3 regions of the Paenibacillus sp. EC2-1 genome follow, and region 1 is predicted to be linked to each of the others. Evidence: riboswitches for the same ligand, from Rfam matches in the RefSeq annotation. Region 1 holds a riboswitch; each other region holds the start of a gene.
The links. Region 1 has a riboswitch for cyclic di-AMP ahead of ehuB (ectoine/hydroxyectoine ABC transporter substrate-binding protein EhuB). Riboswitches for the same ligand answer to the same signal wherever they lie in the genome.
Positions count from the first base shown of each region.

Region 2: linked by a shared signal. The riboswitch ahead of ACK8P5_RS00565 (C40 family peptidase) and the one ahead of ehuB (ectoine/hydroxyectoine ABC transporter substrate-binding protein EhuB) in region 1 are both predicted to bind cyclic di-AMP.
Region 3: linked by a shared signal. The riboswitch ahead of ACK8P5_RS15090 (C40 family peptidase) and the one ahead of ehuB (ectoine/hydroxyectoine ABC transporter substrate-binding protein EhuB) in region 1 are both predicted to bind cyclic di-AMP.

Region 1 covers NZ_CP186006.1:2,939,952-2,947,199, forward strand. The annotation lists gene ectA (diaminobutyrate acetyltransferase) at 1-512, opposite strand, end outside; gene ehuA (ectoine/hydroxyectoine ABC transporter ATP-binding protein EhuA) at 557-1,405, opposite strand; gene ehuD (ectoine/hydroxyectoine ABC transporter permease subunit EhuD) at 1,418-2,080, opposite strand; gene ehuC (ectoine/hydroxyectoine ABC transporter permease subunit EhuC) at 2,084-2,737, opposite strand; gene ehuB (ectoine/hydroxyectoine ABC transporter substrate-binding protein EhuB) at 2,739-3,593, opposite strand; cyclic di-AMP (ydaO/yuaA leader) riboswitch at 3,953-4,096, opposite strand; gene ACK8P5_RS13880 (MFS transporter) at 4,395-5,618, opposite strand; gene ACK8P5_RS13885 (VanZ family protein) at 5,749-6,255, opposite strand; gene ACK8P5_RS13890 (serine/threonine protein kinase) at 6,343-7,026, opposite strand.
Region 2 covers NZ_CP186006.1:117,639-124,886, forward strand. The annotation lists gene ACK8P5_RS00550 (c-type cytochrome) at 1-119, opposite strand, end outside; gene ACK8P5_RS00555 (GNAT family N-acetyltransferase) at 291-785, opposite strand; gene ACK8P5_RS00560 (C40 family peptidase) at 885-1,352, opposite strand; gene ACK8P5_RS00565 (C40 family peptidase) at 1,766-2,239, opposite strand; cyclic di-AMP (ydaO/yuaA leader) riboswitch at 2,242-2,378, opposite strand; gene ACK8P5_RS00570 (hypothetical protein) at 2,573-3,397, opposite strand; gene ACK8P5_RS00575 (M1 family metallopeptidase) at 3,409-5,397, opposite strand; gene ACK8P5_RS00580 (YwhD family protein) at 5,548-6,057, shown strand; gene ACK8P5_RS00585 (stalk domain-containing protein) at 6,133-7,248, opposite strand, start outside.
Region 3 covers NZ_CP186006.1:3,251,548-3,258,795, reverse strand. The annotation lists gene ACK8P5_RS15115 (LutC/YkgG family protein) at 1-453, shown strand, start outside; gene ACK8P5_RS15110 (SDR family oxidoreductase) at 597-1,451, opposite strand; gene ACK8P5_RS15105 (indolepyruvate ferredoxin oxidoreductase subunit alpha) at 1,708-1,944, shown strand; gene ACK8P5_RS15100 (P-loop NTPase) at 2,033-3,103, opposite strand; gene ACK8P5_RS15095 (four-helix bundle copper-binding protein) at 3,322-3,651, shown strand; cyclic di-AMP (ydaO/yuaA leader) riboswitch at 3,888-4,020, shown strand; gene ACK8P5_RS15090 (C40 family peptidase) at 4,024-4,497, shown strand; gene ACK8P5_RS15085 (phosphotransferase family protein) at 4,585-5,532, shown strand; gene ACK8P5_RS15080 (2Fe-2S iron-sulfur cluster-binding protein) at 5,567-5,956, shown strand; gene ACK8P5_RS15075 (VOC family protein) at 6,053-6,463, shown strand; gene ACK8P5_RS15070 (response regulator) at 6,520-7,248, shown strand, end outside.

The DNA of each region.
Region 1 (7,248 bases):
TACATTTGGTTAAAGAATGGGCCTATGACAAACCGTGGTTCATCTTCATGACTCGTATCGCCTGGGAACAGTTCCGCTCCATAGCCCACTGTAACAGTGCTTGGTATGGATTTATCTTCAGCAAAGCTTAGGAATAATCGACGAGAAGCCATATTCGAAGGTGAAATGGTTGCTTCAATAAAGCGCACACCATGACATGCTTTTTGTTTCAAAAGACAAGTCAGCATCGTGCTAGCTATTCCTTTACGACGATGTGTACCCGCTACGGCAACCTGCCACACAAATAATGTGTCTGGATTACGCGGAGAACGGAATGCAGAAATATATCCAATGATCTCTCCCCCTTGCTCAGCAATGATGCAGGTATCACAGAAGTAGTCTCCAAGTAACATGTAACAATAAGGGGAGTTAAGATCGAGTGTACCTGTATCACGTATTAGCTCCCATACGCGTGAACCGTCTTTTGCCTCCGGTTTACGGTAGTTGATTTCAGTTCCTGTATTCACTGTCATCCATGTAGCCACCTTTCTATGAACGAACGAGATCTATGATCATACTAGTTCCCCGAAGCTCGGAAACGCTGCAGAAAACTCTGAAGCCTATCACTTTGTGGGTTATCAAAAATCTCCTCTGGCGTTCCCTGTTCCACAATTTTCCCCTCAGCACCAAATATGACACGATCAGCAATTTCTTTAGCAAAATCCATCTCATGCGTAATCAACATCATTGCCATCTCCCCTTCTTCGGCAATTTCGCGAATGACCTCTAGCACCTCACCTACGAGCTCTGGATCCAGAGCCGATGTCACTTCATCAAATACCATGACCTTTGGTCGCATGACCAGCGCTCTAGCAATAGCAACACGTTGCTTTTGCCCACCAGATAGCTTCGAGGGGAACATCTTGAGCTTATCTGCTAGACCAACCTTCGTAAGCATGGTGATTGCACGTTCATCAGCTTCTTCTTTGCTTAAGCCAAGCACTTTGCGTGGAGCCTCAGTCACATTGCGCATGACATTCATATGGGGAAAAAGATTAAAATGCTGAAACACCATCCCGACGTTACAACGCATCCGGTGCAGATGCTTCTCATTTGCTCGAACAAGTTCTCCTTTATGCTCCATATGCCACAGAAGTTCCCCGTCCACTTCAATCGTTCCACTAGATGGTTCTTCAAGTGTCATCAACATGCGTCCCATCGTTGTTTTACCTGAACCACTTGGGCCGATAACAGCAACCTTTTCTCCAGGCTGCATCTCCAGATCAATACCTTTCAATACTTCCACACTTCCAAAAGTCTTGGTTACACCTGTATATTTCACGATAGGTGATGTATCTGATATTGCTTCTATCTCATGTTGCAGAACCGAGGCTTCTGTCTCCTCTCGTTCAAATACTGAGTTCATATACATCCCTCCTTATCTTCCTCTTTGTACATTCATTCGCTTCTCTAACTGTTGTACGAGTAAGGAAGCGATATAACTGATGATAAAGAACAATATGCCAACGAGTGTATACGGTTCAAAGGCCCGAAAAGATAACGACACAATATTCTTAGCAGTCAGCATAAGTTCAACTAACGTAATGGCACAAAGAATCGGTGTCTCTTTAAACATAACGATCAGATAATTCCCAAGCACGGGCACGATCGGTGGAATCGCCTGCGGTAATATAATGGTCTTCCAAGTTTGAGCTTTCGTATAATTCAGTGCTTTCGCAGCCTCCCATTGCCCCTGCGGGACTGCTTCAATGCCAGAACGATATACCTCTGAAAGATATGTGCTGTAATGAAGACCGAGTGCAATGACTCCCGTATAGAATGCAGGAATCGAAACGCCAGTCAATAACGGCAGGCTGTAATACAGAAAGAACACTTGAACTAGCAGTGGTGTGTTTCGGATAAACTCAATGATTCCTTTCGTTACTAGCGATAGGATCTTAATCGGGCTTCGCGTCAAAAGCGCGAGCAGCAATCCAACGATTAATGCAAGCACGAAGGCACAGAGCGTAATCCAGACCGTCATCTTTAATGCACTTAGTAACTGCGGTAAAATATCAAATACATATTCCCAATTCCACATTTGTTATAGCCTCCCCGACGTCAATTTCCGTTCAAGCAAACGAACAGCCATTGAAACAAGCGTAGCTATCACAAAGTACATCAACAGTAGCAGTACTAAGATCTCGGTGGTAAAAGAGATATAATTATTTCGAAGCACCATCGCCTGATAAGTGAGATCTGCCATCGTAATGAAATAGACAAGTGAAGTTGATTTAATCAACTCCACCAGCTGATTACCGAACGAGGGAAGCATTTGGAGTGTAGCTTGAGGCAAGACGATATGCCACAATCTTTGCCAAGGCTTCATATTCAGGGCAATGGCTGCTTCAGTCTGTCCTTTAGGAACGGCAAGCACTGCGCTTCGAACAATTTCCGAGCCATATGCCCCAAAGTTAAGTCCAATGGCAAGAATTGCTGCTAATATTTTGGGAAGCTCAATACCAATAAACGGAAGTGCAAAGTATAACCAAAATAACTGAACTAATAACGAAGTCCCGCGAAAGACCTCTACATAAACAGCAGAAAGTGTGCGTAATATCCAGAGCTTAGATAACCGGAGTAAACCCGCTATAAATGACACGATGATTGCTAATATGGATGAGAAAAAAGCAACCAACACGGTGATTTCCGCTCCTTTCAACAACGAAGGCAGAAAATCAATCCATGAATTCGGCATGTTATTCTCCGCAGAGCGTATCTGCTGTCATATCGCCTGGAAGCTCATCCTCTGTAAATCCAAACTTTTGTAATATTTCGAGCAACTCGCCTGATTCTTTCATTTTTTGAAGCTCCGCATTATATTTCTCTTGAAATTCTGTATCCGCTTGTCGGAATGCTGTCGCACCATAACCACGTACACTTTCACCATCAACACTAGGCTGCTTAAAATCTGCGACACGCTCTATTTTTTCATCATTGGCTGAATCAAGCATCGCTTGAAGTGAAGGGCCGGTCATGGTAATGGCCTGCACTCTATCCGCTTGCAGTGCGCTTATAGCTGAAGCTTGATCTGGCACTTGGATAATACGATCAGCCGGGATACCTGATTTTTCTAAGTATTCAATTTCAACGGCACCCGTCATTACGGCAACTTTTGCATCCCCGTTATTAGCGACGTCCTCATAACTGGCGAGTTGATGGGGGTTCCCTTCTTTAACAGCAAGCGCCTCTCCGATGCTATACTCTGGATTTGCGAATAAAACAGCGGAACAACGGTTCGGATTAACAAACATCCCCGCGGTTATGAGGTCAAATCGTTCAGCCTGCAAACCCGCAACTAAAGATCCAAATTCAGTTAACTCTCCTCTCATTTCCTTCACACCTAGACGCTCAAGAATAACCCGTGCAATTTCTACAGCTTCGCCTGTCAGCGTCCCATCAGCTTCTTTGTATGCATAAGGCTTCTCATTCGCAAACCCTACGGTGATGTATCCTTTCTTAACAGCTTCATCTAGTGTGCTCCCTTTCTCACCACAAGCCGCTAGGGATATCGTTAATACCAAAGACATAACAAGAACAACAACTTTCTTCAAAACTCTTCACTACCTTTCCCTTTTTCTTTTAAATTTTCAAATTGGCACAGCTAATAATCCTAGTATTTCAATATTTTAACTTGGTTTTTAAACTTTGAGGATTTCCTGAACCGATAGCTTGGATCAGAAAACTCCATGCCGCAGATTCATCCACCTTCCTCCTTCCAACCCCACTGCATTTTTAATTCTCAAAGATGTGCAATTCATATACGGAAGTACACATACCAGTCTTTTCGAACAGAAAAAGACCTCCAAACAGGGGATCAAGACATAGCTCCGCCAGCAGGGGGTCAAAATAAAGACAAAGGCCCCTATTGTAAATGAATACAGGGCCTTTGTTATGAAAATTCATTATGTATAAAAGACCCATCCACTGCTGACGAGGTTAGCTGACGGACTCGGGTAAGATGGTACCCTACACATGGATTCATGTGACTCGCCCCTAAAAAACTGGTTCCCCCGCTTTCCAGATATTTCATCTGAAAACTAAGCGTGAGTCCATAATAAAGGCATCGTTTTGAAATGTCAAACGCATACATGCGATTATTTTGATGATTTCCATGTAAATATGAATGAATTAACGACTTCAAATAGATTAACTTTTTTGTCTGTAACTGGAACAAAGCGTTGTATGATAACTCTTATAAACCGCGTGTTTTTCGCTATATAGCAGGCATTTAAGAGGTATGTTTAAAGTATTGAAACCGACCTGATGCTAATGTCGAAAAATGAAAAAGGCCAAGCTACACAAGAGCGTGCATCTTAGCCTGTAACTTTTTTTATTATCCTCAAATAAGTTGTTCAATTGTGACTAAATCCATTCGATATGTCTTGTCTAGACCGTCGGTTCATAATCCGATTGACACGTTCGGAACCAAATAACATAAGGAGGATATATATAGCTATAAACGATGGCAAGATTGCGATCGTTGTCTCCGCTGCAATCCATCCAAGCATGGAAGGTAGAATTGTTGTTCCAGTGTAAGCAACCGCCATCTGATAACCCATGAGCTTCTGTGTTTGTACCTTACCAAAACGAGCCGGAGTATCATGAAGCATGCAAGGATAGATAGGCGCGAAGCCTAAACCAATCAACATAAATCCAATCAGCGAAAATAAGGTTGGCACAGGCAAAATAAGTAGTAATCCTCCAACCAGAGCAATTAGCAGTCCACTACGAATTAGAACACGGTTACTCACTTTTAAAGTAACAAATCCTGTAATAAAACGCCCTACGGTTATGCCACCATAATACATAGATATCCATTGCGCAGCTACTCCTGCAGGTAAATCCTTAATGCTTACAAGAAAACTGCTCCCCCATAGCCCCACTGTTGCCTCTGCTCCGGAATAGAATAGGAATGTCATTAAAGTAAGCTTAACACCTTTCATTCGCAAGGGTTGTTCAGAAGAGTTAACGTCATGTGGATGATCTGAAATCCCTGGTTCATCGATAGCTTTCTGACCCTGGACTTTCTCCATGCATCTCCATAAAGGGAGTGTAATAAACAATAACACCACCAAAGCTAATTGAATAAGTGCGACTGTTAAATACCCACTACGCCATAGGTTATCCTCACGAATAAATCCTGCCATAATGATAGGTCCTAGGGTTGCACCTACACCCCAGAAGCAATGTAACCAACTCATGTGATGGGCCTTAAAATGGACAGCTACATAGTTATTCAGTGCTGCATCGACGGATCCAGCGCCGAGACCAAGTGGCAATGCAAGCACCATTAGCCAAATAATAGAAGGGGCATAATAAAATCCTAGCAATGCTAATGCTGTCAGCATACAGCTTACCAGGGTGATCTGGCCTGTTCCTACTCGTTTCATGAGCGTACCGCTGGCTAAACTTGACACAATTGTTCCGAGTGCAATAATAATGGACATGACACCCGCAACACCAAACGGTGCTCCAAAGTCTGCTTGCATAACCGGCCAAGCTGCTCCAAGTAACGAATCAGGAAGCCCTAAACTAATAAAAGCCAAATATATAATTATCAAAAACAATGTTGCCACGCTCTGTTGCCCCCTAGTCTATTCGTTTCTAGATAACAAGATATATTTAATTTTATATATGTTGTCAATCACAATCATTATAATTAGCATGAAAAAGCAGCAAATCTGCATCGATTTACTGCTTCACCATCTACATATTCACAATTGTCAGCAAGCTTAGAAGGGCAACCATAAAAAATGTACCAATTAACGCTAATGTATTGAAAATCGGTATGGTCTTCTCTTTGAATACGATGGATAAGAGTCCAAAAATTGCAATCCCAATCGCTCCACCTAAGGTATTGCCAATCAAATCCGTGATATCACTTGCACCAATTCCAAAAATAAACTGAAGGATTTCAAAACCAAAACTTACACAAAATATTGGAATCAGTTTCCTTCCAAAGCTCCACTCTTCTTGTAACATGCTTAGATATATTCCAAATGGAACAAAAGCAACTACATTCAAAATAATCTCTGAGGTATCAACTTGCCCATTAACGATCACAGAACCAGCAAAAGGAATGAGATTGATACTTCTAAGATTCATTTGTCCAAGTAATGAAAAATCAAACTCCATTTTCAGTAATATAATCCACGTTAGCACAATTAAATAGATGCACAGTAATACTAAAGTAAACTTTTTTTGTTTCTTCATGTCCATTCTAAGATGTCTTCCTTCCAAAATCACTTCATAATTATATAATTATAGAAGATACTTCACTATTTTTTTAGCTACTAGTTACTATCTTTTTTTCCTCGTGAACAATCTTGTCATTCGATTCGCAAAATCAACCAAACTTCCGCTATTCGGATCTTGGCGATAGTACCTCTTTTTCACAGCTTCAAGGACCGACACAGGGACTTTCTTCCCCTCAAAGAGTGGATAGAAGTTATTATAAGCCCAAGCGAGATGTTCCCATCTCTTGTCGTTCCCATCCTGCACATATTCCGATACATCTAGTACCTTGCCCCGGCCATTTTGTAGCAAAATATTTTTCAAGTGAATATCACGCGGGTTTAATCCTTTTTCCCTAACGAACTGTCGTGCATCTTCAACATCATCAATCACTTGTCTAGGAACGGATACACCGTTTATTAGACAGTCGTAAAGTGTCATTCCACTTTCGTTACTAATCACGATATAACGCTCTCCATCGCCATAATAAACAGGGAAATACGGACTCCCATCCAAAGCCTGATAAACGTCAATTTCCGCTTGCTTTTTCGAAAGCGCCTCTTGCGTATATAACTTAAAAGCATAAGATGGCAAAGGTGTATATACAAAAACCGCAGCATCGGTTCCGATCCCGACACATTGTAAATCGCTCGATTCTCCTGTAATTGTAACGGGCTCATTCTCACCTTGCTTTAGAACCGTTATAAGCGATAGAGCCGGATCCGCCTGTTTCCAATCTTCTTCTTTCATGCGCCACCTCATCATGTATGTTACTCGTATTGAATGCTATGATCGTATCATAATCTTCACCCAAAAGATAATTACGCTAATCATCTAACGTTTTATCCTCGAGTTAAGTTGTTTAATCATATGAACATTTCTTGACATTAATAAATATACAAGAAAGCAATCTAGTACTTAGTAAATAGTATATTCATTCAAATCCAATGTATACGGAGGAAATATCCCAAT
Region 2 (7,248 bases), 2.6 Mb from region 1:
TCAGGCATGGTTGGCTTGTTTTCTTGAGCAACCTGTTCTTTGCCTGGAAGCGTAAACATTAGCACAAGGGCCAACGTACATGCGACGAAGAACAATCCGCTCATAATCCATTTTTGCATCGTCATATCGTCCCTTCTTATGTATACTACAATAGCTTCTATTATAAACGAACATATAAAGACATCATAGCAGTTGTGACAAAAAAAGCAACAAAACTACGGATATTATAAGAAAAATTACACAAAATTGTGCTATTTTTCATATTCGTATTCCTGTTGTTAGATGATTCTTTACTTCTCTAGCGGCTTATATACCATACAATGAAACAGTGCATTTCCTTCTTTAGTCATCCGCTCGTAAGTATCAGTGATCTGAAACCCAACTTGCTGATAAGTGCGAATTGCGCGCTTATTCCAAGTCAACACCTCTAAATCAATTTCATTCGAGGGTTGTCTTCGTATAGCTTCATCAGTAATACATTTCACGAATCGTTTACCCATTCCAAGGCCACACCAATCAGGGCGCATACCAAGGCCAATTCGCGTGACACCCTCCATTGGGAACAACTGAGCGAAGCCCCACATTCGATCCTGTTCATCCATAATAGATATATATTGCTGACGACGGATATCCGGATCACCAAATTCAATACCGAGACCCTGCATCTGTTCAAAAGGTAGCCAGCCGTATATATTATACGGAGCTGGATACGTCCATTCACAAACTTCAGCTGCTTGGTCGATCGTCATTGGAATGGCATATAGCTGTTCTGTCTGGTGATTCATAAGTTGTCTCCTTTTTAATTGAGTAAGGAAGAAAAAACCGCCAAAAGAAAGGAAGCTTCTCTTCGCGGATATGATTTAGTATGTTATAAAAAAAATGAGTTATTCTGCTGCAAGATTTTCGTAAAATATGTCATCCAGAATTCGTTTGGCGCCAATATATCGTTCTGCGTAGTAGCTATCACTCAAACGATTGGTAACAACACCTCTGGAAGTAGAGGCATGAGCAAACTTCCCATCCCCGATGTAGATGCCTACATGGGATACCCCGCGGCCAGTCGTATTGAAAAACACGAGATCACCCGGGCGCAAATCTTGGCGGGTTATCGTTGTCCCCATCTCGAATTGGGAGCTCGATTGATGCGGGAGCTTTAATCCCAGCGTAGAGAATATGTACATTGTGAACCCAGAACAATCGAATCCGCTTGTTGTTGTTCCGCCATAACTATATTTTGTTCCAAGAACTTGGTCAATTTCTTGATCTAGCTTGCTGTCTGCAAAAGCACTGTTGATCCCAGAAGTAAGTAGGAGAGTGAGGCCGATAACAGATACGCCTAATTTCTTTAGCATATAAAGACTCCTTCCATGCCTGCGAGGTTAGCTTAAGGGTTCGGTTGAAGGCTATTCGGCACAATGTTCTATGTATAAAAGCCCTTACAATAATGATGGAATGATTACACTGATATTCTATCAGAGGGCTTGTCCTGTTGGCAATTGTTTCTTGCTGTCTTTTCGAGTGGTTTAAATGGTTATGTGACGAAGAAAAAAGACAAATAATGATTCAAATTTACCTGAAACATGTTTAATCATCTGCAATAAGGGTAAATCACAAGTAAGACATGATACCTAAGAAAATAATTAAAAATTATTTTATAAAAAGGTGAACTTTTTGCAAGGTCCATACGTTATATAAGTATAAAGAAAAAGCCGCGAAGGAGATTGTAGAGATCTCATCCGGGCTTAGGTAACGGCTTATATGATAATTAATTATAATTGACAGCGACGGCTTTGTACTTACTCGAGCTCATAACACGCTTAGCGCCTATGTACCGTTTTCCGAAGTAACTGGAATTGAGTGCAGTAATGGTAACACCTTTGGAAGTTGAGGAATGTGCAAATTTACCACCGCCTACATAAATCCCAACATGGGATACGCCTCTGCCGGAGGTATTAAAGAATACAAGATCACCAGCTTTTAGATTGCTCTTTGCTACGGCAGTCCCAACTTTATACTGGGATGCGGATGCACGAGGCAATGTGAGTCCAATTTTCTTGAATACATAACTTGTAAATCCAGAGCAATCGAATCCTTTAGTCGTTGTTCCACCCATTTTATATGAGACACCAATGACTGGTTTGATTGCGTTATTAAGCTTGGAATCAGCGAAAGCGCTTCCGGCACTTAATGTAAGAGCGAGTGTAAGTCCGATCGATATGGCTGTTAACTTTTTTTTCAAGAGAAAGCTCCTTCCAATGCCTGCGAGGTTAGCTTAAGGGTTCGGCTGAAGGTTAGCCTATGATCACTCTGTTGCGAGATCAATGCACCCAAGACGGATCCCCCGCTTCCCATGTAAGGGAATTCGGCTTCTTAATGGTATAAAAAATCTAGTTCTAATATTCGACTGTTTATCCATATGAAAAAGTTACAATAAAGATGACAAAGTTGTTACTATCACATTCGTTATTTTAGCAGAGTATTAACAATTTGGCAAACGAGGAAATTATATTTTTATACGAAAAATCCCAATCCTTTGAGAAGGATTGGGATTTTTTTGGAACGAGAGTATTTTTTAACGTTGCTGTTCATGTGTAAGCCATAGCTGGTACTGTGTTGTGATACTCCAGAGCTGGAATAGACTACTTATAAAATAGCTAGCTTGGTGAATGATCAGACCCATTAGTCCAGCCCATAGGAATGATAATCCACTGAGTAATAGAAGCATGACCATTCCCGTTCCACCAATTATGATTGAGATCAGAGTGACCTTTCCGATATGACGCAAGCAGATCCATAAAGCTGATATCATGCTGGTCCCACCTGTTTTTCCGAACTGCATGTAAAGCAGGCACATCCGAAGCAGATACGCGTAAATTAACCAACCAAGGATGTAAGGGGCTAGATGGAGCAAGGCAGAAGGCTCTCGAATAGCCGCGAATAGAAAAGGAAGCATTTTGGGCACCAGCCAATAAGCTGGCATAAAGGTAAATAGAGTCTCAATTATGTAAAACAGGGTTACTGGTTTCCATAATTGTCTCATTCCTTTAAAGAGGAACAATCCTCGCTCTCCCTTTGCCTCCTGATGAAGATTGTAGAGTATACCTGCTTGAATGAGTGGAGTTAGCACCATCCGAATCATTAGCATAAGTATAAGTATCCAGGCATAGGTGTGAACGTCATTACTCTGTAATAAGGCCATTTCTCCCTCATAGAAATACAGCAGCTTACTAAGCTCACTTGGAGCGGGATCAGGAAATCGCATCAGAAGTGGAACAACGGCTGATTTTACGATCCGGTAAAGAAAATATCCCCACAAAAGCTTGTATAAAAACAACAGAATAATAACATAGAACTGATCTTTTACACTGGTCCAGCCTTTGCCTGTATAGCTTTTCATGTTCTCCCCCCTTACCATGACAGGCTGCCGAACAGTGCCTCTACCAGCTTGTTAATGCTTAGGTTCCAGCGCGTGAGCACTTTCGGATCCATTTCCGCCTTCATATAGTTATTAATATGTTTGTTCTCCAGCACGATTGTAAATTTAGGATCAACCATGGCCCACAGTAATGGAGAGCGATGCTCGATTTTGTACTGCGTTGTTTTTTTCTTACCGTCCCATATTTTTTCTACAGTCCTTCCATCTTCGAAGGCGAATGTAATCGGGATGTTCGTAACCGTGCCCCCCTTATTTACGACGGTTACTATAGATTCATATGCAGGCTCCTCGCGTGAACCGGTATTTTTGGTCTCAATTTGTTCAATCGCGACATCAGCCATCTTGTTCCCGTATACGTATTGGTCAAAATAGGACTGCCATGGTTGTTTTGTTAGCTCCTCTACTACCTGTTGGAAATCTTGGGTCGTTGGATGTTTGAAGCGGAATTTTTTCGCATAGGCCATCATGATTTTGTTCATGGTCTGCGTACCGACTAGACGTTCAATATCTTGCAGCACCAGCTTGCCACGTGTGTAAACATTAAGTGCATATTTCTGGTGAGACCCGTATTTCCAAGATTCTTGTTGTAATGGCTCTGGTGAGGAGATGGCTGCAGCTTGGGCTGCCGTATTAGAAGTCACGCCATATTCCTGTTCCATGACTCGCTCCTCAGCATATGAGGTGAAGCCTTCGTCAAGCCATGCTTCTTCAAACTCGTTGCTTGCAATCATACCGTAGAAATATTGGTGTCCAATCTCATGAATGATGGTGCGCTCCAGATCGTACCCGGGTGAATCATTTTTGGCTCCGAAGGCCGTTACAAGTGTCGGATATTCCATTCCTCCTGCACCATTTCCCGCTTCTGGCGGTACAACAATGGATAAGGTCGAGTAAGGATAAGTACCATACCACTTACCGTAAGAGGATAGGGCTGCCTTAGCGGCGTCAAAATACCGATCTTTCAGGTCTTTATGTACCGGATCGAGGTATAGCTTTATTCGTACACCCGGTATGCCTGGAGCAGAGAATGCCTCTTCAGCGACGATAAAGTTTGGTGAAGCCGACCAAGCAAAATCATGTACATCATCGGCATAGAATTGATAGACCTTTTCACCATTCGCTTTTGTAGCTGGCTTGGTTGGGAAACCAGTGGCGGCAACAATATAGTTATCCGGTACGCGAATGCGGACGCTGTAAATGCCGAAATCAGAATAAAACTCTGAATTCCCGTGGTATTGATGGAGATTCCAGCCTTCCTCCTTACGCCCACGTGTTCCTGTAGGTTCATACACACTGATCTTTGGAAACCATTGCCCTGCCATTACAAAATCATCTGCCGTACCCATACGTGCAAAGATTTTAGGCATTTCCACCTCGAATTCCATGATCAATGTATAGCTCTCACCGCCTTTAACAGGGCGTGGAAGGCGTACTTTCACGAGACTCTGATCTTTGACGTTCCCATCGTCAGGCTGCACATATTGAAGACGGTGGAGCAAAGACAGCCCCTCCTCCGTCTTAATTCCCGTAATCTTCATTGAACCAAATCCATCATTAGGCATCTGGTCCGTGCGAAGTCTACCGCCGGATTCTTTCATAAATGTTGTGTCCTTAGAGGCGAATGCGTTGGGATAAAGATGAAAGTATAGCTCGGTTACTGCTTTTTTACCGGGGTGAGTCCAGGTTAGTGTTTGTTTCCCTTTGAGTTTGTTCTCCTCAGGCTCGTACCTGACATCCATGTGATATTCAACAAGCCTGTTGCTCAGTGCAGGAGCAGGGACATCGTACTGAGCTTTAGGTGGAGAGAGTGGAGCCTTTTCCGCGACTGCAGGCTTGCCCGATTCCGGGGCGAGAATAGGTGTTGAAACACGGGTACCCTGCAGAAATAACAGCATTGATCCTCCAAGAAGACCGAGGGCAAGCAGGGATGAAAGAAAGACTTTAGCGCGTGATGGGACCATATCGAACAACCTCCCGTTGACAAGCATCTACAGCATGTATATGTTTGCTTTTGGGTGATTATTAGTTAAAATAAAATATATTGGACTGGTTATCTGAATCAGCGAGGCGGAAGGTCTCTTCCGTTCTTATATATAGGGAGGTTTGCCATAATGGAGAATCAGGAGCAAAACGGGAAGAAGCAGATTGCCCTCAACATTATAAGTAGCAAGAGCAAACATAAAGGGTTCGGTGCAGGCTCGATTGATCTGAATAGTGTATCACCAGTCATTATTGACGGTGGAGAAGCAAAGATTGAAATCGGTGCAATGCACGCGAAGAGTAAAGTGGAACGTGGCATCAAATTTTCTACGAACCGTGAGGATGTACCTAATGGTCGTCAGGTCTGGATCGTATGGGTAGCTGTAGATCGTACGCCGGAAGGACAACATTACGGCGGTATGACTGCGTGTGAAATGTGGATCGATCAGGAAGCGAAGCGGGGCTGGAAGATCCTTGCGGATCATGTTAATAAACTCGATGCAGCTCTGAAACGTAAGATCATTGTCGATGGATTAGGTGATGTGGAGAAAAAGGCTTTGAAAGATCTACTCATCTCCAAGAACGAGGAATGGTGGAACGATTCTTCTGATGAATTTAAGCAGGCGTTGGAAACAGAATAAATAAGGAAAGAAGCCCGGATGCGTTAAGCTGCACCCGGGCTTCTTTATGTCTTGAAGCGTATGAAATGTAATATGTTAGAAGGGCAGGGTGTACGAATACGTCTTATTACTACTTAATAAAGGATGATTGAACGTAAAAGTCAGCTTTTTGTTGTTATATCCTTTGTAAGTCAATGCATCGCCAACATAACCCACTTCATTCGGAGGATATTCAGCTATTAACTTTATTGTTTGTTCATCTAGTAGATCCGGGTAGATGAGGGCAGACTTGTTCCGTGTCGGATGGACTATAAATAAAGTTGATTCTATATAAGGACGTACCAACAAAAAGTCATTCTCAATTGCTTCTACAACGAAATCATCTTTAACGCCGGTTAGGGCTTCAAGATTATAAGTCTTTACAACCTTGCCTGTGGGATGGACCAGTTGTAGCTTGCTACCATTCATGATCGCAACATTTCCTTTAAAGCCGTTCACATTTGATTTTGTGTTCATACCTGCAAAATTAGAGAAGTTAGTAACGCCTTGCTTCACGATTTTACGGTCGTTAATGAGGACACGAATACGAGTCTCGTGGATATGCGGTTCACCATGCCAATTTGTCGCATCTATAACGAAGGTAGATGGATTAATTTTACGAGGCTGAATACGGATCCAATCGATATTCTCGATTTCAACCTTTCCAGCACTTTTCGGGATACTTCCAGCTTGCCCCATTAATAATGTTCCATTATCACGGTTTAACCAGAACAGCATGCCTTCAAAAGAGTTGGAAACATACTGTTGATTTACTTGGAGTGATATGGAGGACTTTCCTTCCCATTTCAGCTTTATTCCAAAGCTTTTAGCGAGTAGCGAGGATGGAACATAAGTGACACCCTGTTTTACGATAGGTGATCCTTCCAAGGCAATAGTGGTTCCTTCGGCATTTACAGCTTTGGACTGCTTCGGAGCTATTCGAACAGACTCCAAAGGACTATTGATATAAACATATTTCTTATTAGGAGTTTGTGTAATGTGTAGATCTACATATTCTGATAATTCTTTAATCGGGACATATAGAACTCCGTTTTTCTTGAATGAGGAATTTTTTAATTCTATCTTTGAAGATACAGTAGGTGTTTCTTTATGAGGTTGGGCTGCAAAGACGGATGGAGTCAAGTCTGGTAAAAGACCGGATATAGGCGTTAA
Region 3 (7,248 bases), 310 kb from region 1:
GATATGAGTGCTAGTCGGATTTTAAGGCAAAATCAAAAGGAGCTCTCAGAACTTAATCTGGAAGGTGCACTTCCTCAAATCAATATCTCCGTATGGAATGACAATCCTGAAACAGACTGGCGCTCAACAGCAGCAGAAGCTGACTTCGGACTCGTTGTGGCGGATCATGCTGCCGCGTATACCGGATCGATGGTTGTCATGTCCTCGCCGGATAAAGGTCGATCTGTTAGTTTGCTTCCTACAGTACTCATCGTCATTATTCCGATAGAACGCTTAAAGACTCGTCTTGGAGAAATATTAGTGAACTTTGATGAAGTTGGAAGAGAGAGTCTTCCAGCGGGTATCCATTTTATCTCGGGTCCTAGCCGTTCTGCGGATATAGAGAACGACTTGACGATTGGTGTCCATGGACCTGGAATTGTCTATGCACTGCTTGTGGATCAGTTCGAATAGAGCAGACTCATGTTTATTGTGTAATACTCTTATATGCATCCTCTTCCGTGTACAGGGCTTAATAGGTACACAGAAGAGGGTGTTTTGTGTTTAGGTATTTAACACGAACTTCAACCTAACTTTAACCATGGATACCAATCCGGTTACTTCCCTCGCCGGGTTAATGCAGTAAGCTCATCCCACTGTTCAGAGGTTAACTCACCAAGATCATTAAATTGTCCAGCACCTTGAAGCCACTCACCGCCATCGATTGTAATAACGTCGCCATTAATGTAGGCTGCGTAATCAGATATTAGGAAGGCTGCCAGATTGGACAATTCATCCTTATTGCCAACACGCCCGAGTGGAACGCGGTCAATCATCTTCTGTTCAAACTCTGGAGTAGGAGCCAACCGAGACCATGCACCTTCTGTTGGAAACGGACCAGGGGCAATGGCAACTTGACGTATACCGTAGGGGGCCCATTCTACGGCAAGTGAACGGGTGATCGCCAGTACCCCAGCCTTAGCTGCCGCGGATGGTACAACATAACCGGAACCCGTTGAAGCATAGGTTGTCACGATATTAAGCATGGTTCCAGATGAACCTCTCTCAATCCAACGCTTACCGACTTCCAGGGTTGTATAAAAAGTCCCGTGAAGTACAATGTTGAGTACTGCATCGACAGCTCGTGAAGATAGTCGTTCTGTGGGGCTGATGAAGTTGCCGGCAGCGTTATTCACGAGAATATCTATGCCACCATAGTGACTTTCTACAGCATCGATAAGCGCGTGGACTTGAAGGGGATCACGTACATCACAGCTTCTATAATAGACGTCGTGTCCCAAGGGACTCATTTCTTCTGCTGCATTCTTCAGTACTTCTTCGCGGCGGCCACAGATCGCAAGTTTAGCTCCCAGCTCTAAAAACTTCTCACCCATAGCGCGACCAAGTCCTGTGGCACCACCGGTAATTAATATAACTTTGTCTGTTAACAAGTCATTAGTAAATAGTCCCATTTATCATTCACGCTCCCCAAGAGTTTTGTTGAATTCAAACATCTATATAATTCCAGCGTATAAGTACTAACGGAGGATTAGAATAGAAGATCTTTCCTAAAATGAATTGACAAAGCAACAAATGTTTCACATAATTATTATATGTTTTTGTTTAAAAAGTCCTTGTGAGGATATTTCTTGTCCTACTTTTTCTAGTTTTGATGTATGATTAAATGAGGTAGCTTAGAGTAGATTAGTGAAAAGAGGGGATTAATCCATGTATGTTATTGGCTCAGCTTGTATAGATGAAAAAGCTGGTGAATGTGTCGACGTATGTCCAGTTGATTGCATTGAAGAAGGAGAAGATCAATTCTACATTGACCCGGATATTTGTATTTCCTGTGGCGCTTGTGAAGCAGCTTGTCCCGTGACAGCAGTATTTTATATCGATGATTTGCCGGAAGAAGAGAAGCCTTATTACGAAAAGGCTGTAGAATACTATAAGAACAAATGAAGCTAATACTTAAATAAACACCCTTCCTCATAGGTGCAGAGTTACTTTCAGCTCACCTATAGGGAAGGGTGTTTTTAATTTACAATCATTATGAAAGCGTCTGAACAACATGAATAGCTATATCATCGTAGATTTGCTTCAGAAGATCAGGATTCGTGGATTGTTGTTCATCCGGGATGATCGGAACCTGAGCGAGCACGGAGGTATTTAGCTGTTCTGCTAACTTTGAACCGCCGCCTTTACCAAAGATATAATGTTTATTTCCGGTCGGATCTTCATAGTAAGACATATTCTCAATAACCCCAATAATGTGGTGATGGGTCTGGAGTGCCATCATTCCTGCACGTTCTGCAACAACTGTAGCTGTGGATTGCGGTGTCGTAACGATAATTTCAGAGCACTCTGGGAGCATCTGATGGATAGCTAGGGCAATATCACCAGTCCCCGGGGGAAGATCGATAAGCATGTAATCCAGAGGACCCCACATTACATCGTTCAAAAAGCTAGAGAGCATTCTTCCAAGCCGAGGGCCACGCCACAAGACAGGATCATTACCTTTGACAAAAAAACCTGTAGAGATCACTTGGATTCCATCTCGTTGCAGTGGTGTGGGACGACTATTCGTAGGTTCAGGCTTCTCATGGATCCCCATCATGTCAGGTATACTGAAGCCATAAATATCAGCATCAATAATGCCGACTCTTTTACCGACTTTATGCAAAGCTTTTGCGAGATTCAGAGTCACAGTAGATTTACCAACGCCTCCTTTGCCACTAGCAATGGCGATGAATTTCACCCCAGCTTTAACCATGGGGCTCACTGGAAAGGGATTCGGAGCTGCAGGTCTTGCTGCTGATTTTGTCTGTGATTGTTGCATCTCCAGTGCTCTAATGGATATGTGTTGTTTCTCCTCTTCGGATACTGTCTTTATTCTTATATGTATACTTAATACTCCTATGGTACGAAGCAGCTCTTCGATCTGTTGTTTCTGGGTTTCTGTTACGCCTTGTGTCTGATCTTGTTCGGTAGCGATCAGGGTCAGTGCAGCTTTGTCTTCCTTCAACATGACATCTCGGATGTATCCAATCTGAATCAAAGGAAGTTTTAGATTGGGGTCGATGATGGTTGCCATTTTGCTTTCAAATATCTCTCTAATCATAAGTCACCTCTATACATGTTTCTTGATTGCCGATTTTCTTGTTCAGTTCAGTTTAAAGAAGTTGAAACGACTAGTCAATGAAAGCTCGATTGTGATGTATTTTGTGAAAATTTTGTGAGTATATAGCCATTCTACACAGAAACCACACAAATTCTGTTTAATAAGAGGTAGCCTCGTTTTGCAAAAGGTGAAATTCGATTCTGAAGGGAGAACTACCTATGTCACATGAACAAATGCAGAAATGTATTGATGAATGTCTACGTTGTATGCAAGCTTGTAACCACTGTTATTCCGCTTGTCTGGAAGAAGAACATATGGAAATGATGAAGGAGTGTATCCGCCTAGATCGGGAGTGTGCAGATTTATGTGCCTTTGCAGCACATGCAATGTCTATTAATAGCTCTTATGTCAAACAAATCTGCGAGGCATGTGCAGAGATGTGTGAGAGATGCGGCAATGAATGCAAAAAGCATGATCATGAACACTGCCAGCGCTGCGCTGAGGCATGTTTCAGATGTGCTGATGCATGCCGAGCTATGGCAGCTTAAACGAGATTAGTAGAGTCGAATAGTAGGAATAAAAGCAGCCGGATTTTTCCGGTTGCTTTTTTGATGTCTTCATTTGAAATATCATCTGGTATAGTCCAACCGTTTACGGATAGGTAAATAATAGGGGAATGATAGTGAGAGAAGGAATAAGTAGAGGAAGAAATTACATTTTTGTCACTCATATCATTGACATATCTAGCCAAAATATATTACAGTATGATAGGGTTACAAAATATTAATGAATTTTGCCGAATTTCGTTTTTGAAAACGGGGGAACCGATCCGGGTGAATTATTCTTGCAATAGAGGGAATATAGGAGACCTTCAGCCGAACCCTTAGCTAACTCCGTAGGCACCGAAGGGAGAAAGTGTTTTGAAGAAAGTCATTATATCATTACTAGGGTCTGCACTTATTTTTTCTTCTGGCGCCTTCACAGCATACGCTGATATGCCAAAGCTTCAAAGTCAAGTAACACAGTTGGTTGGAACTCCGTATAAATGGGGTGGAACAACGGAAAGTGGATTTGACTGCTCAGGATTTATTCTGTACATAATGAATCAATATGATCTAGATTTACCTCGTACATCAGCTGCACAAGCCAAAGCGGGGACTCATGTTGATCAAGAAGACCTTCGAATGGGAGATTTGGTATTCTTTAATACAAGTGGTCGTGGAGTCTCTCATGCAGGAATTTATGTCGGAAATGATCAATTTGCTCACGCATCAACAAGTAAGGGTGTAAGAATCAGTAAATTGTCTGAATCTTACTATAAGACTCGTTATGTAACTGCACGCCGCGTGATCAGTCAAGAGAATTATGTTCAGATGGTAGGAACTATTAATTAATAATGAATCAAAGCCCGCGATTAATATCGCGGGCTTTTTAAATATATGATCGTATTTCAAAGTGATGAACATGGGGGATTATTCGTTATGTCTTACTTATTTCGAAGAGAAATTAACAACTGGCATTCCTGGGGAGCTGTTTATCAGTCCATAGAAGATTTCAGGCTATTAATCGAAGAAATATTTGCAAGAGAACAACTGACTGGAGCAGAGCATATCTCTCACTTGAAGCCAGGAACCAACGCGGTGTTCAAAACAGGGGATTATGTCATTAAGATTGTTGCCCCATTAGAATCGGGTTTAGATACAGACTTAGATTATAGAGCTGAACAAACAGCAATGCAAAGAGCCATCCAGCAAGGGATTCGTACACCATCCATTGTTGCTGCGGGCACGTTAGAGGATAAGTATGCATTCAAATACCTCATTATGGATTATATTGAAGGGGAAAGTGCTGGCGATGTCTTCACTCAATTAACTCTCGAAAAAAAGAAACAGTTCATCGAAGAGATGCAGCATAATTTATCGAAGTTGAATATTCGTCCTGATGAAGAGTTTAGTCGTGAATTCATTATAAATAGAGCATTACATAACGAGAGATGGCATATTGTAGCACCCGAAGTAGGCAAGCAAATTAATGATTATCTAAGAGAGTATAAGATTCAAACTTATGTTCATGTGCATGGTGATCTAACAGGTGACAATGTACTGATCAATTCGATTGGACAGCTCTATATTATTGATTTCGCTGATAGTACAATTGCACCGGTTGAATATGAGTTTCCTCCAATTATATTTGAGTTATTGCAAAGTGATATCGAAGGCATTTTTGAGTTTATTAAGGGGTTGGGGATGAAGTATAATGAGTTTATTGATCGATTATTTGCAGGAACGCTGATGCATGATTTTGGCGCGAATTTTGTAAGAGCGATTTATGAGAAATATACGGGCAGAGAAATTACAGAACTGAATGATATTTTTGAAATCAAGAGATTGCTCCATAAGCATCTTCTGCCAAATTCCCTAATTACATAAGTTTAGTCTATCTGTTTGAGGAGGGAAGTACAGCGTGTTTAAATTTTGGAAAGGTCGGGAGAAGAAAGAATCTGTTCTTGAAGCTTCCGAGGCATCCACTCCTAGTATACAAGCAAGTACAGAAGAGAAGCTTGTACTGTTACGAGGAAGGAACACCGAGCAGGATGTTGCTCCGGTTGTCGGTATGACGATTCTCGAACTTGCAGAACGGAATGAGGTCGATTGGAACTCTTTTTGCAAAAGGGGGACTTGCGCTCGCTGTCGTTGTCATATAAGTGAAGGAATGGAGCATATGTCCGCTGCGAATGAAGCGGAAGAGAATAGACTGGATCCTGAAGAGATTGACGATGGTTATCGTTTAGGATGCCAGACGAAATTCGAGAGAATAGGCGTTGTTTCTATTAAGCACGCACCATACTTTTAAACATATTTCATCATGATCGTACCCGGAGGCCTGTAATCAGGTTATCCGGTTTTTTTTATCTTAAATACAATAATAGTTCAATTTGGAGGGATTATGATGAAGCGCTACGATAGTGACACAAACTGCTCTATATTGCAGAGCCCGATTCAAAACAAAATAGGTAGTGTCTTTGTACCGGTTCGAGACCTTGAGGAATCTCGCCTGTGGTATTGCCAGCTCTTTGGGCTAAATGTAATGGATTGTGAAATTTTGAATGGACATTTATGTCCTCTCCCTATGCAAGGAACCGGACTCATCTTAGACACAATGCCCATGTGGGGAGGAGAGGAACTGGGTGGAGCACCACACATTACAACGCCTGCATTTATGCTGCTTACGCATGATTTGGAAGCAGCATTCGCCTACGCTGTGGAAACAGAAGTTGATGTCGTGACGACGATCGAGAATAATCAATGGTTTGTTATTAAAGATCCAAATGGGAATCTTCTCATGATTTGCAGGGAGTAATCAGGTAACATGCTCATCCGTACATTATATTATTAGGTTGGTTGGGGGCGTTTCAATTGTATAAGATCATCATAGTGGATGATGAACCCATTGTCCGAGAAGGAATCAGGGATCGTATTCAATGGGAAGAACATGGCTTTGTATGTGTGGGTGTCAGTGAGAATGGACAAGAGGCATTAGAAGTCGTTGCTAGTCTTCGACCAGATGTTGTATTAACTGATATTTATATGCCTTTTATGGATGGACTGGAACTCTCCCGTCGCATAGTGGAGCTGTATCCACGCACGAAGATCATAATTTTGACGGGATATGATGATTTTGAATACGCACAGCAAGCAGTGAAACTACAAGTGACAGATTTTATTTTGAAACCGGTTACATCAGCAGAACTCCGTGAGATACTGGATAAATTAAAAGTCGAAATGGATGAAGAGCGTGGAAATCAGGAACATCTTAATCAATTGAAACAACAGTTAAACGAGAGTCTTCCGCTGCTCAAAGAGAGGTTTCTTGAACGTCTAGCATCCTCAGCACTGAGCGAATGGGAAATCACGAGTAAAATGGCATACTTCGATATTGCACTGACCGGTCCTTTATTTGTAGCTATAGCCACAGATATGGATGAACTGCGTCCTGATGACCATGGTACCGATAATGAGCTGTATGCTTTTGCTGTTTACAATATTATTCAAGAAATTATGAGCGATGAACCCGCTTCTGCTGTTTTTCGTTATAAAGGGAATAAGGTGATTACTGTATTAACCGGAACGGGAGAAGAGGCGATA